2 regions of the Pilosibacter sp. NGB245 genome follow, and region 2 is predicted to be linked to the other one. Evidence: a T-box and tRNA genes for the amino acid it is inferred to sense, from the RefSeq annotation. Region 2 holds a T-box; the other holds one or more tRNA genes.
What was found. A T-box is a leader RNA that pairs with one kind of tRNA and senses whether it is charged. The one in region 2 lies ahead of leuS (leucine--tRNA ligase), so its partner is inferred to be a tRNA-Leu.
Positions count from the first base shown of each region.

Region 1: it encodes a tRNA-Leu, which carries the amino acid that the T-box ahead of leuS (leucine--tRNA ligase) is inferred to sense. The anticodon was not compared.

Region 1 is NZ_CM171584.1:2,884,351-2,891,489, forward strand. It holds gene recJ (single-stranded-DNA-specific exonuclease RecJ) at 1-57, opposite strand, end outside; gene ACXMYH_RS12910 (M48 family metallopeptidase) at 108-656, opposite strand; tRNA gene ACXMYH_RS12915 (tRNA-Arg) at 713-786, opposite strand; gene ACXMYH_RS12920 (M20 family metallopeptidase) at 990-2,426, opposite strand; gene ACXMYH_RS12925 (pyridoxamine 5'-phosphate oxidase family protein) at 2,608-3,090, opposite strand; gene ACXMYH_RS12930 (branched-chain amino acid transporter permease) at 3,251-3,577, opposite strand; gene ACXMYH_RS12935 (AzlC family ABC transporter permease) at 3,695-4,387, opposite strand; gene ACXMYH_RS12940 (LysR family transcriptional regulator substrate-binding protein) at 4,517-5,116, opposite strand; gene ACXMYH_RS12945 (hypothetical protein) at 5,095-5,331, shown strand; tRNA gene ACXMYH_RS12950 (tRNA-Leu) at 5,480-5,563, opposite strand; tRNA gene ACXMYH_RS12955 (tRNA-Val) at 5,601-5,673, opposite strand; tRNA gene ACXMYH_RS12960 (tRNA-Asp) at 5,709-5,782, opposite strand; tRNA gene ACXMYH_RS12965 (tRNA-Ile) at 5,825-5,898, opposite strand; tRNA gene ACXMYH_RS12970 (tRNA-Thr) at 5,916-5,988, opposite strand; tRNA gene ACXMYH_RS12975 (tRNA-Glu) at 5,996-6,067, opposite strand; tRNA gene ACXMYH_RS12980 (tRNA-Asn) at 6,121-6,193, opposite strand; gene ACXMYH_RS12985 (HD domain-containing protein) at 6,597-7,139, shown strand, end outside.
Region 2 is NZ_CM171584.1:1,694,203-1,701,341, forward strand. It holds gene ACXMYH_RS07650 (glycosyltransferase family 2 protein) at 1-205, shown strand, start outside; gene ACXMYH_RS07655 (sulfite exporter TauE/SafE family protein) at 521-1,279, opposite strand; T-box leader at 1,455-1,728, shown strand; gene leuS (leucine--tRNA ligase) at 1,904-4,315, shown strand; gene ACXMYH_RS07665 (ABC transporter substrate-binding protein) at 4,704-6,299, shown strand; gene ACXMYH_RS07670 (MurR/RpiR family transcriptional regulator) at 6,586-7,139, shown strand, end outside.

The sequences.
Region 1 (7,139 bases), 1.2 Mb from region 2:
ACCGGAAAAATCCGCCCGCTTCGTCTGCACCATCCAGAGTTCTTTCTTTTCCTCCATGTTTTTCTCCCGTTATTTTTACCGTTTTTCTGCCAGATAAAAGTTTTCCATCAGTATTTCTGTCCATTTACTTTCAGCCACTGCCGCCGTTCCCTGTAATCCGGCAGGATTTTCCCGACTTCCGCCCAGAATGCCGCGCTGTGGTTCATCTGGAGTCTGTGGGCGAGCTCGTGCACCACCACATAGTCCAGGATCTCCGGAGGCATCAGCACCAGCTTCCAGTTAAAATTCAAGTTTCCCTTCGCACTGCAGCTTCCCCAGCGGGTCTTCTGCTCCCTGATCGTGATCGTCCCGTAAGAGACGCCCATGAGCGGAGCATAATGGCTGCATCGGGCTCTGATCGCCACTGCTGCCCGTTTTCTGCCTTCCGCCCGTTCTTGATCCGTGTAGGACGGACGCTCCGCCATGATCCGCTCTCCGGCTTTCAGGCGCACCTCGATCCAGTCCCGGTGTCCCTCGACAAACCAGTCCGCTGTCTGCACCGGCGTCCGGTAAGGCGCCCGGACCGTGATCGTCCCGTCGAGATCCACTTTTAAGGACATGGACCTGCGCTTCGCCCGGATCAGTTCATATGTAAAATGTTCTGTCTTTCTCTTCATATGCTGTCTCCTATGATACGAAAAAAGGCATCTGCTAATGCAGATGCCTTAATCAGCGCGCCAGAGAAGATTCGAACTCCCGACACTACGGTCCGTAGCCGTATGCTCTATCCAGCTGAGCTACTGACGCACATTTGAGAAGTCTTGGTGAACCGCAACTCACTCAACGAAAAGTATTCTACTACATATTTTCGTTTCTGTCAACACTTTTTGAAATTTTTATTCAATTTTTTGTTTTACCGATCGCGGTGCGCAAAAACAGCTCAGCCGCGCACCGCAATCGTAGTTCAAACAATCCAATTCCTATGCAGGATCACCCGCAGTACGATCTCCTTACCAGATCGACGGTTTCAGATCTGCCGGAAGCGGATTCGGATATGTCTCTCCGTCCAGCTCTTCCTTCCAGTCTGCCTTTGCTTTTTCGATCAGCTCCGGATTCAGGAGAAGCTCAGCGCCGACATAAGCCATGACTTTCGCTGCCGACAGCATTCCCTTATGGGCGATCGATGATTTACCTTGGGCAACCGCTACCCAGGAGTGGAGCGCAGTACCTGCCGGGAAACAGCTCGTGTAGACCTGTCCTGTCGGAACGACCCAGCTGACATCTCCGACATCCGTGGATCCGCCTCCGCCGTAAGAAGTATTCTTATCAACAATGAAATCCCACATCGGGCTCTCTAAAAGCTCCTGACGGTGCTCTTTTCCTCCGATCGCGGATGCCTGATCTTTTAATCCTTCTTTATCAAGTTCCGTGATGACGCCCTGGAACTTCTTCGCATAGGCAAGCTCTTCCTCTGTGTAGCCGACCGGGATAACATGCTCCAGGTTCTCCTGGACAAGATCCGCAAGAGTGTCATTATTGATCAGGTTGGAATAGGCCGCAACTTGTTTGATATCCACCGTTGTTCCTGTGATCAGCGCAGCGCCCTTCGCAATGTCGCACATCCGCTCATAGAGCTTCTTCACCTGGGTTACCTTCGGTGCGCGGATCGCATAGAGGATCTGGGCTTCCGCCGGGATCACGTTCGGAGCGATTCCGCCGGAGTTTGTGATAGCGCCGTGAACTCTCGCCGCATCGATCATGTGCTCTCTCATATAGTTGACACCGATATCCATGATCTCAACTGCGTCCAGCGCAGAACGCCCAAGCTCCGGAGCACCTGCCGCATGGGAGGAAATTCCATGGAAAGTAAAGAATGCACGGAAGTTTGCCAGATGATAACCGCCCTTCATTGCTTTATTCATGGTATACGGATGCCATGTGATCGCGATATCACAGTCATCAAAGTAGCCGTCGCGGACCAGATATGCTTTTCCGCCTGCATTCTCTTCTGCCGGGCAGCCATAGTAACGGATCGTTCCGCTCATATGGTTCTCTTCCATATACGTTTTTAAGGAATCCACCGCAGCCACGGAAGCTGTTCCGAGCAGATGATGACCGCAGCCATGTCCGTTCGTCTTTCCCGGGATCGGGCAGCGTTCCAGGTTGTCTGCTTCCTGCTGAAGACTGGAAAGTGCATCAAACTCACCCAGGAATGCGAGGATCGGCTTTCCGCTTCCCCATTCAGCGATAAATGCGGTCTCTTCCCCCGCAAGATCCGATTTGACAGAGAATCCTCTGGATTTCAAAAACTCCTGCTGAAGTTTTGAGGACTCATATTCCTGAAATCTCGGCTCCGCAAAGCCCCAGATCGCGTCGCTGATCTTTGTGTATTCGCTGCTCCTCTGATCGATCGTCGCTCCGATCTCTTTTCTGAAATCTGTTCCCATATATATGTACTCCTTTCTATTGTCTGCCTTATTCATTCGCACACTTGCCGTTCGCCACAACCGTGCAAGCACGTTTCTGGCTCACTTTCGCTCTCTTGATTCGCATGAACTTATCGTTCATGCGCACACTCGCCGTTCGCCATAACCGTGCAAGCACGCTTCTGGCTCACTTTCGCTCGTGTCATTCGTGTCTCTTCCCTGTTACGGTTTCGGTTATGATTTTCCAGACGGTAACTGCATTTACCATCGGCTCCGCGAACGAATTCTCATCAAAGGCCTTCTTCGGACTTACCTGGTTCATGAGGACTGCCAGCGCTTTTTTCTTTTCCGCGGTATCTTCCACCAGACAAGCAGTTCCGTTTCCACAGATACTCTCAAAACTCGTCGTAGACTTGCAGGCTGTATCATAATTGATCGTCAGGATATTCGCCCCGTAAATGCAATATGAGACATTGGGATTTTCTCTGATCCTGTCGAGTTTTGTTCCCTCTTTCGCTCCATGGAAGTACAGGATCAGCTTCCCGTCTTCCACTTCCGCTCCGTAATTCAGCGGAATCAAATAAGGACATGGCTCATCGTGGAACGCAACGGTACACACAGTTTCCCGCTTTGCGATCGACACGATATCAGCCATGTCCTTCAATTCTCTGTCTTTTCTTCTCATCCAGACCTCCATTCCAGCCGCCGGATACCGCACTTTCCCTGTCTGCTTCTTTCAGATATATTCAGACTATATTGCAGAAAAAGCACGATCCGCCAGACTTTCCGTAAGATGAGACTATCATATCATAAATTTTTTTATCCCACAAGCAGTATACGATCGTTTAAAATACCACCTGGACCAGAAACATATAGAACACTGTCCCAACCGCGATGCTGAGCAGCGTATTCCGTTTCCGGACATGGAGTCCGACAACAGCAGCAGACGCCAGAATTTCCGGGATCCCGTGCGTTCCCGCGAACAGATTCATATTTTTCAGGCAGTACACCACCAGCATTCCCATGATCGCATACGGAAGAACTCCGGACAGATATGTGATATATCCCGGAACCTCCTTCTTGCCGCCAAACACCAGAAACGGCAGAAACCTCAAAAGCATCGTCACACCGGCGCACACTGCGATCAGCGCTGCCGCTCTCAAATCTATCATCCGTTATCCTCTCTCCTTCCTGACTGGACATTTTCCTGCCAGACCAGTTTCATATGTTTCCCACCCAGTCAGAGTTTTCGTTCTTTCATATGCAAATTTTTCAGAAGCGTATCAGAATCATGCTGTTCTCTGAGCACTTTCTGTTCTCCTTCTCCCTCGCATCACCGTCAGGATCACCGTGATCGAGATCATCGACGGGATCAGGAACGAGGACGGTCCGAACACCAGCAGGCAGAGTACCGATGCTGCCACTCCGGCAATTGCGCTTCTGTGATCCTTTGTACTCTTCCACTGTTCGGTAAACACCACAAGAAACAGCGCCGTCATGGAAAAGTCGATTCCCTCCGTATTAATGTTCAGCACGCTTCCGAGTACTGAGCCAAGCACCGTTCCGAATACCCAGTAGATCTGATCCAGCAGCGATACCAGAAAGAAGTATTTTTTCTCCTCCACGCCTTCCGGCACATCCCCGCTGCACACCAGCGAATACGTCTCATCTGTCAGCGCAAAGATCAGATACGGCTTATACGGCTTCGTATCTTTGTACCGTTCCACCATGGAGATCCCGTAGAATAAATGCCGCGCATTGACCATAAGTGTCATAAGCGCCGCCGAGATCAGGGACGCACCTCCCGTTATCAGATCGATCGCCACATACTGCATCGATCCGGCGTAAATAAACACGCTCATGGCGATCGCCCAAAAAACGCCGTATCCTTTTGCCCCGAGCAGCATTCCGAATCCCATTCCCAGGACGATATAGCCCGCCATGACCGGGATCGACCGCTTCCATGCATACCGAAATGTCATCTTTCTTCTCCTGTTCCTGTTTTATCTCACAATCACGTCTGTCCGTTTTCCCTCTATCAGCCGGCATGACAGTTATCGGAATTTTCTGTAATTTTTATAACTCTGTCCATTGTAAAATGCAACTATAATCTATCCGATCTTTGAAAATTTCTTCATAATACCGATAAATTCCAGAACCAGTGCTGATGGATTCTCCGCATACACGATCCCATATGGCACTGTGTAATCCCATTCACAGAGAATCGTGACTAACGATGGGTGAAGCTCTGCCCAGGTTCCGATCGTGACCATGACACTGTTGGTCCGGTCGCACTGATTGAATACTCCGGTGCCATAAGATGCAACATCCTGAATGTGGATCTGCGGATGATTTTTTTCGATCTCATCCCTCAGTGCATCTATAAATTTCGTGTCTCCGCGCTCTACCATCAGAAGATTTTCGCCGTAGAGATCCGGCAGACGGAGTTTTTTCCTGGAGGACAGCGGATTTTGCCTGGAAACCGCACAGCAGAGCGGGATCTCCGTCAACGGTAAGATCTGGCAGCGGCGCTTCCATCTGGTAGATGGATAGATCCCCGCCACAATATCAAGATCTTTTCCCAGATTTTCTAACACATTCAGCCACTCCGGATAAGTGTCATCAAAGGGAACGATCTGAAGCTGGATCCCCGGATAGTCCCTGCTGACAGACGACCACAGGTCAACGATTGTTTTACACGGACGAAGCAGTGAGTGTGCCGATCGTGATCCGCCGTGCTCACGCCGTTACTCCGCTGACCGCCGTTCAAAGTGAATATTCGATGATGGAGCGCATCATCGAAAATCTCGCCGATGTGGAACTGACCGATCAGGAATTTAAGCGGATCGAGGAGGCACTCTCCGAAATCACGATTCACGGAAACCGCACCGATGCGGATATCGCCAGACTTAAGAATATGCGTTAAAAACAGATTGTCTCCGACAACGCTCCCTGTCTCTTTTTAACCTCACACCCTCATCCGATGCACAAAAATCCCTCTTTCCATGTGTAAAAGGAAAGAGGGATTGATCTATTAAATAAAAAAAGAAGCCTGTAAATACAAGCTTCTTTCATGCCGGTGACCGGACTTGAACCGGTACGGGGTTGCCCCCGAGGGATTTTAAGTCCCTTGCGTCTGCCTATTCCGCCACACCGGCAGACATATAAATATGTCGATGATGGTTTCCCATCGAGTGGGACCTATAGGGCTCGAACCTATGACCCTCTGCTTGTAAGGCAGATGCTCTCCCAGCTGAGCTAAGATCCCAGATATGAAATTTAAAATCCTTATTTCTAAGGAAGCGACCCGGATGGGATTCGAACCCACGACCTCCGCCGTGACAGGGCGGCGCTCTAACCAGCTGAGCCACCGGGCCAAAATATTTTTATCAATAGTATGAACCTTTTACCAGGTAGAGTGGACCTTCAGGGACTTGAACCCGGGACCGACCGGTTATGAGCCGGTTGCTCTAACCAACTGAGCTAAAGGTCCATAAGTTTAGGACTGAAAGCCGATGATCGGACTCGAACCGATAACCTGCTGATTACAAATCAGCTGCTCTGCCAATTGAGCCACATCGGCACATCAATGACCCCAAGGGGATTCGGACCCCTGTTACCGCCGTGAAAGGGCGATGTCTTAACCGCTTGACCATGGGGCCGCGTTCTCATTATTTGTACCAGCAGCTCAATATTGAAACTGGCAAAATAAAAACTCCCCGAGTAGGACTCGAACCTACGACAGCGCGGTTAACAGCCGCGTGCTCTACCGACTGAGCTATCGAGGAATATTTCCTTTGTTCTTGAGCTGTTCCTTAAGAACAGTGCTATTATATAATATGATTTCGCATCTGTCAACCCATTTTTTCATATTTTTTGAAAAATTTCTACACTTTCTTTTTGCAGCTTTCCAGCCCCGGATCATCAGCTCGCTGCTCCTCTCCTGCCTGGAATTCACGCTGAACACACATGAAATCCGATGTGTAATTTCAATCGGCATAAGTTCACCAATTCTTCTCAGAATTACTGTACTCTGCTTTGGTCGCGAACCATTCCCACTAAAGTACATGATTTCATGCTGTACATTTTTCGGATATGCTGATATCATAAAAGGAACTTACCGGTAAGCATTGCAGGTTTACTGGTCATTCCCAACAGCAATTCTATATACATATATGGAGGAGATCAATCATGGATGAACGTTTAAAGCAGCAGCTCGACTTTACACTGGAGATCGATAAGGAGAAAAATATTTTCCGCCAGACGCATCTTTCCGGTCACGGCCGACGTGAAAATGATGCTGAACATGCCTGGCATATGGCGATCATGGCATATCTTTTGCGCGAATATGCAAATGAACCCGTTGATATTGCAAAAGTCATGCTGATGTGCCTGATCCACGATATCGTCGAGATCGATGCGGGAGATACTTTCGCATACGACGAAGAAGGATTAAAGTCCCAAAAAGCCCGCGAAGATGCCGCAAAGGAACGGATCTTTTCTATTCTGCCGGACGACCAGAAAAAGGATCTCACCGCACTCTTTGATGAGTTTGAATACTGCGAAACTCCAGAGTCCAGATACGCTCACGCCATGGATAATATCCAGCCGCTCCTCCTAAACCACAGTAACAACGGCGATGACTGGAAGCAGCACCAGACCACTTCCGCACAGGTTTATGGCCGCCATGCAAAGACAAAACTCGGCTCTGAGCGCCTGTACGAGCTTGCCGAT
Region 2 (7,139 bases):
GATCCTCGCGATCAAGTCCGGCAGCGAGGAGAATATGGCAAAGAAAAAAGCATTGTGGGAAGAGTTAAAGAAATCCAATCCGGCGCTCTACCTGCGACTCCGCTGGGGCTTCTTGGGACAGGGCATGAACCTTCCGGGAAAAGGCGGAAGATCCCTCTCCATCGCGGGATATAAGATCGCGCAGAAATTCTTCGGATTTAACTAGGCGCCTGGAGACGGATCGATGTTGAAGGAGAAAACCGTTACGATCATGTCCGGTAGAAATAATATCGTTCTGAAGAAAGAAGGACCAAGGGTTCATAATGAATCCAAGGTCCTCTTTTTGTGTTAAATTAATCTGTAATGAAGAAATAACACACATTTATTCTAACTCAAAACAGGCAGTTCTGCCAATACTAATAGTTTCCAATGTTCTTCAAGAAGGAAACGACCGACAAAAACTATCATGAAGATCCCCGGCCGCACAGAATTTATGGGGTAAAGGGAAGGGTACTTTTAGAGGCTACTTCCCGTGTTATTCTTATTTTCCAAGAATGATCTTGATGATCAATACCGTCACCACACAGATCATCACCGGACGGATGATCTTTGCACCGTTTTTGATGGCGAAACCGGCGCCTAGATAGTTTCCGAGAACATTGCAGAATGCGCATGGAACTGCAATGGCGTACAGCACGTTTCCGGAAAGAACGTAGGAGAGAAGCGCCGTGTAGTTGGAGACGATCAGCGTGAGCTTCGCGTTTCCGGAGGCGGTGCGGATATCATATTTTAACAGGAAGGTAAAGAGCAGCATCGCGATCGTTCCGCCGCCCGGACCGTACATACTGTCATAGAGACCGAGGGTCATGCCGATGAGGAGCGCCTTCAGGGCGACAGGAACCGTCAGGGATTTCCGTGTGTCCGTATAGTTCCAGGCATTCTTCATAAAGATCACAAGGATCGCGGTGAGCGGAAGAAGAACCATCAACATGGAACGGATCTGCTCCTCCTTCAGGTAGAAAATGATCCTCGTGCCGAGCATGGAGGAGAGAAAGGCGGTTATGGCGCTGATCAGCGTGACCTTCAGGTCGAGGCAGCCGCTCTTAAAATATTTCCATGCGGCGATAGTGCTTCCGAAGGCACACTGGAATTTATTGCAGCCGTAGACGTAGTAGATCGGCATTCCGCACATCATATAGGCCGGGAGCGCAATCAATCCGCCTCCACCAGCGATGGAGTCGATAAATCCCGCAATAAAGAGGAGCGGGCAGAGCCAGATGAGATTGTGGACATATTCCATAGATATTCCCCCTTGTATTTTGCGGCTGCCAGATGAAAAAATGCCGAAATGCCGCTTTTTCTGATGGAATCTCAAGCAGAGACCTATTCTTCCATACTATATAAGAATCCGGAAAAAGTCAATCGGTTTTCTGAAACCTTGACATAACCTGGATTCTATGGTAAATTTATTGAGTTAAAATGCGTCGAAGAGGACCAGTAAGAGAGAATACGGAGCACAGAGAACTGCCGGCCGGTGCGAGGCAGCATCCAGAAGCTTTCCGAACTCGCCTCGGAGCAGCATGCTGAAAGAGCGGGCAGAGCAGCGGGAAAACGAAACGCTGTCTGCGGATATCCTCAGATAGGCATTGCCGGTTTCCGCCGTTATCGGAAAATGAGTGCATACGGGTGAAGACCCAGTATGAAATAGAGTGGTACCGCGTGAGAATCTAAGTCCCCCACGTCTCTATAAATTTATGATAGAGATAGAGGGACTTTTTTGTTGCCCGAAACCGGAAAAGCGGTCAGGCAATCGAACAGGGTCTGGGAGTTCCCGGATTCCGGTAAATACAGCGGCGGCGGGCGAAATCCGCGGAGCGTATTTTTGCACCGCCTTCAACGATATGAAATGGAGGAGAAAAGCGTCATGGCACAGTACAACCACACCGCCATTGAGAGCAAATGGCGTGAGAATTGGGAAAAGAATCCGATCAATGTCAATGATGGAAAGAAAGAAAAATATTACTGCCTGGATATGTTCCCATATCCGTCCGGCAGCGGACTTCATGTAGGTCACTGGAGAGGTTATGTAATCTCTGATGTATGGAGTCGTTATCAGTTATTAAAGGGAAAATATGTGATCCACCCGATGGGCTGGGACGCGTTTGGTCTTCCGGCTGAGAACTACGCGATCAAGATGGGCGTTCATCCGGCGATCTCCACAGCGTCCAATATCAAAAATATCAAACGTCAGATCAACCAGATCGCAGCGCTCTATGACTGGGATATGGAAGTAAACACGACAGATCCGTCCTTCTATAAATGGACCCAGTGGATCTTCGTACAGATGTTCAAAAAAGGTCTTGCATACGAGAAGGAATTCCCGATCAACTGGTGCCCGTCCTGTAAGACAGGTCTTGCGAACGAGGAAGTCGTAAACGGCTGCTGTGAGCGCTGCGGCACACCGGTTACAAAGAAGAATCTCCGTCAGTGGATGTTAAAGATCACTGCATATGCAGACCGTCTCTTAAACGACCTCGACAAGCTCGACTGGCCGGAGAAGGTTAAAAAGATGCAGACCGACTGGATCGGCAAATCCTACGGTGCAGAGGTTGAGTTCCCGGTAAAGGGACGCGACGAGAAGATCACTGTCTACACAACAAGACCGGATACGCTTCACGGCGCAACCTTTATGGTACTCTCCCCGGAGCATAAGCTTGCAAAAGAGCTTGCAACGGATGAGACGAGAGAGGCTGTTGAGAAGTACATCTTCGACGCTTCCATGAAGTCCAACGTAGACCGTCTCCAGGGCAAGGAAAAGACAGGCGTCTTCACAGGATCCTATGCGATCAACCCGTTAAACGGCAAGGAAGTTCCGATCTGGCTGTCTGATTATGTTCTCGCTGACTACGGTACCGGAGCGATCATGTGCGTACCGGCACACGACGACCGTGACTTTGAGTTTGCAAAGAAATTTGGTCTCCCGATCATCCAGGTCATCGCCCAGGACGGCAAAGAGATCGAGAACATGACAGAAGCTTACACAGACGCGAAGGGAACCATGATCAATTCCGGTGAGTGGAACGGCATGGAGTCCTCCGTATTAAAGAAAGAAGCTCCGCACATCATCGAGAAGATGGGTATTGGTAAAAAGACTGTCAACTACAAGCTCCGTGACTGGGTATTCTCCCGTCAGCGTTACTGGGGCGAGCCGATCCCGATCGTTCACTGCCCGAAGTGCGGCAATGTTCCGGTCCCGGAGGATCAGCTTCCGTTAAAACTTCCGGAGGTTGAGAGCTATCAGCCGACCGGTACCGGTGAGTCCCCGCTTGCGGCGATCGACTCCTGGGTAAACACCACATGCCCGTGCTGCGGCGCTCCGGCAAAACGTGAGACAAACACAATGCCTCAGTGGGCTGGTTCCTCCTGGTACTTCTTACGTTATGTAGATAACAAGAACGACAAGGAACTTGTATCTAAAGAGAAAGCAGACAAGTACCTTCCGGTAGATATGTATATCGGCGGTGTTGAGCATGCCGTTCTTCACCTTCTGTATTCCAGATTCTACACGAAGTTCTTATACGATATCGGAGTGATCGACTTCGATGAGCCGTTCAAGAAGCTGTTCAACCAGGGTATGATCACCGGCAAGAACGGTATCAAGATGAGTAAGTCCAAAGGAAACGTTGTTTCCCCGGATGATCTTGTAAGAGATTACGGTTGTGATGCGTTAAGAATGTACGAGCTCTTCGTTGGACCGCCGGAGCTGGATGCCGAGTGGGACGACAGAGGAATCGAGGGCGTTGCCAGATTCTTAAATCGTTTCTACAACCTTGTGATGGACAGCAAGGACAAGGATATCAAGGAGACAAAGGAGATGGTGAAGCTCCGCCACAAGCTTGTCTACGATATCGAGACACGTTTCAACCAGTTCAGCCTGAATACCGTAGTATCCGGATTCATGGAGTACTGCAACAAGCTCACAGACGTTGCGAAGAGAGAGGGCGGAATCGACAAGGAGACATTAAAGACATTCGTGATCTTACTGGCTCCGTTCACACCGCATCTTGGCGAGGAACTCTGGAGAGAACTCGGCGGCACGGACAGCGTATTCCATGCAACATGGCCGGAGTGCGATGAGGAAGCAATGAAGGACGATGAGATCGAGGTTGCCGTACAGGTAAATGGTAAGGTAAAAGCGGTCATCATGGTTCCGGCTGACATCGCAAAAGAGGATGCGATCGCTGCAGGTAAAGCTGCGGTAGAAGGAAAGATCACCGGAAACATCGTGAAGGAGATCTATGTTCCGAAGAAGATCGTAAACCTTGTTGTAAAATAAGATGGAGTGACAGAAACTGTCGGATCATCTGAAAAATTCGTGCCAATATAAGTATTTGAAAAAATTCCGGGCGGGATCCTTGCGGTCCCGCCCTTTTTCACTGCCGAAATGTCAGTATTTACTATACATGCCGGAAACCTCCTTTTGTTAATTTTGAACAAATTGTAAACAGATTATGACTATAGAAAGGCTGAAACCAAATAAAACAAACAAATTAAACAAAAAATACGCAGAAAGGAAAACTTTATTGACAAAGATGTTAGAAAATGATATTCTTTAATCATGAAATTCAGAAAAGAGTGTATATATAGGTATAGTAAATATTTACATTCAACGATTACCAACAACACTCTGACGAAACAGAAATAACTTGAAGGAGGGCATGTGAATGAAAAAAAGAACAGCAGCGAGATCGGTGGCAGCCGTTGTCGGAGCAGCAATGGTGCTGACAGCGTGCGGAGGCGGAAACAATGCAGCGGCAACGACCGCGGCAGCAGGCGGCAGTGAGACTCAGGCAACAGCGGAAAGCTCCGGCGGCGGAAATATCACAAAGACAGATATCGTCTTTGCCCAGGCCTCTGACGTCGTGACCCTGGATCCGGCAGGACAGCAGGATACCACTTCCGGTGTACTTATGAAACATGTGTACAGTACCTTGATGGATGTCGATGATGATGGCAACCTTGTTCCGGATCTGGCAGAGAGCTACGAGATGAAGAGTGACACGGAATATACCTTCACCCTGAGACAGGACGCATGCTTCTCTGATGGCACGCCGGTTACAGCGAAGGATGTAAAGTTTACATTTGACCGTGCGAAGGATATGCCGAAGACGAAATCCAATACCTCCAAGATCGAAGAGGTTATCGCAGATGACGATCACCATGTTACCTTCAAGCTGACACAGCCATATGCGGCATTTAAGACCATTGTTACTTCGTCGAACCTTAGTATTGTTTCCGAGGCAGCGGTCACAGCAGCGGGAGAGTCTTACGGTGATGTTGACAATATTCTCGGATCCGGTGAGTTCACAGTTACCGAGTGGGTTCCGAACGACCACTACACCCTGGCAAGAAACGAAAAATACTGGGGTGAGATGCCGATCACTACAACGATCACCTGCCGCGTGATCCCGGAGGGAAGCGCCCGCGCCATTGCCCTTGAGGCAGGAGAGGTCGATCTTGTATGGAACGTTGACGCGACAGACTGTGCGAACATCGAGGCAAATCCGGATGTGACGCTGTTGAGCCAGACGTCTTCTTCCATCGAATATCTCGGTATGAATACGACAAAAGAGAAATTCAAGGATGTGAGAGTCAGACAGGCGATCAATTACGCGCTGGATAAACAGACATTTGTTGATACGATCATTGAGGGTCGTGGAACTGTAGCAAACAGCTACATCAATTCGATGATCCCGGGCTGGACCGACGAGGTGGAAGCTTATCCGTATGATCCGGCGAAGGCGAAAGAACTTCTTGCGGAAGCCGGTTATCCGAATGGATTCGAATGCAAGATCTATGTAAACGGCGACGTTCGTACCCGTTCCGCCCAGATCATTCAGGCCCAGCTTGCAGAGGTTGGAATCACGGTTGATATCTCTACCTATGAGTGGGGCGCTCTTCTCGATTCCTTAAATGCAGGTGAGCATGAGATGTTCCTCCTCGGATGGTCGAATTCAAGCTTCGACGCGGATGGAAGTACTTACCAGTTATTCTATTCCGGAAACCATGGAGCAACCGGTAACCGTGCATTCTTAACCGATGACAAAGTCGATGAGCTGATCATCAACGCACAGAAAGAGAGTGATGATTCCAAGCGTATGGAGTTCTATAAAGAGCTTCAGGTATACCTCCACGAGATCTCCCCGTGGTGTCCGTTATACTACAAAAACGACAATGTCGGTGTCCGCGCAGACTTAAAGGGATTCAAGCTTCACAAGGGCGCACAGCACTACCTTGGCAACTGCCACTATGAAGATTGATAATATTTAAAATGTGAAAGACGGGGGCAGACATGAAGGTGTCTGCCCCTTTTCAACGACACGCAACCGTGCGAAGATGCAGATCGCCGCAAGCGGTCACACGGGATGCCCGGAGGTGTAAGGGCACATTCTTTGAAAATTACACAAAAAATACTGGAAATGCATGGATTGTTCGGTTATAATGTCACTATCATGTATAGTACGATGTATAGTGAATTATAACTATTCAGGGAATTCGCTGATAAAATGGGGATAGGGCTGAATAGTAAAACAGGAGGAGATGAGCATGGGAATTCTCGAAGAAGTAAACGCAAGCTATGAAAAACTCAGCCCGGTTCAGAAAAGGATCGCGGATTTTATCTTCAAATATCCGGATCAGGTCTGCTTTTACTCCCTGAAAGAGCTTTCGGAGACACTGGGTGTGACGGAGGTGACCATATTAAGGTTCACGAAGAAGATCGGGGCCCAGAGCTTCGTGGAAATGAAGAACCGTCTGCGGGAACATTTACAGACGAGACTGGTCCATGGGGACGGTTTAAACAGAATCGCGGATCATGTGGGCGGGATCCGGTACGGTGACCACGATAAGGAAGAAATGTTCCGGGAGTTTGTCACGAACGAGAAAAATGTGATCGCGAAGACCTTTGAACAGGTCTCCTTAAAGGATATCCTCTCCGCGGTGGCCATCATCAGGCAGTCCCGGAAGATCTATGTGGTGGGAAGCGAGCTGGTGACAGGGCTCTGTGCCTATACGACGAGAAGACTCCTGACATTGGGACTGGAGGCGCTCGATCTCTCGAATCTGAGCCGGGCTCTCTACAATAACTATCTGGCCCACGC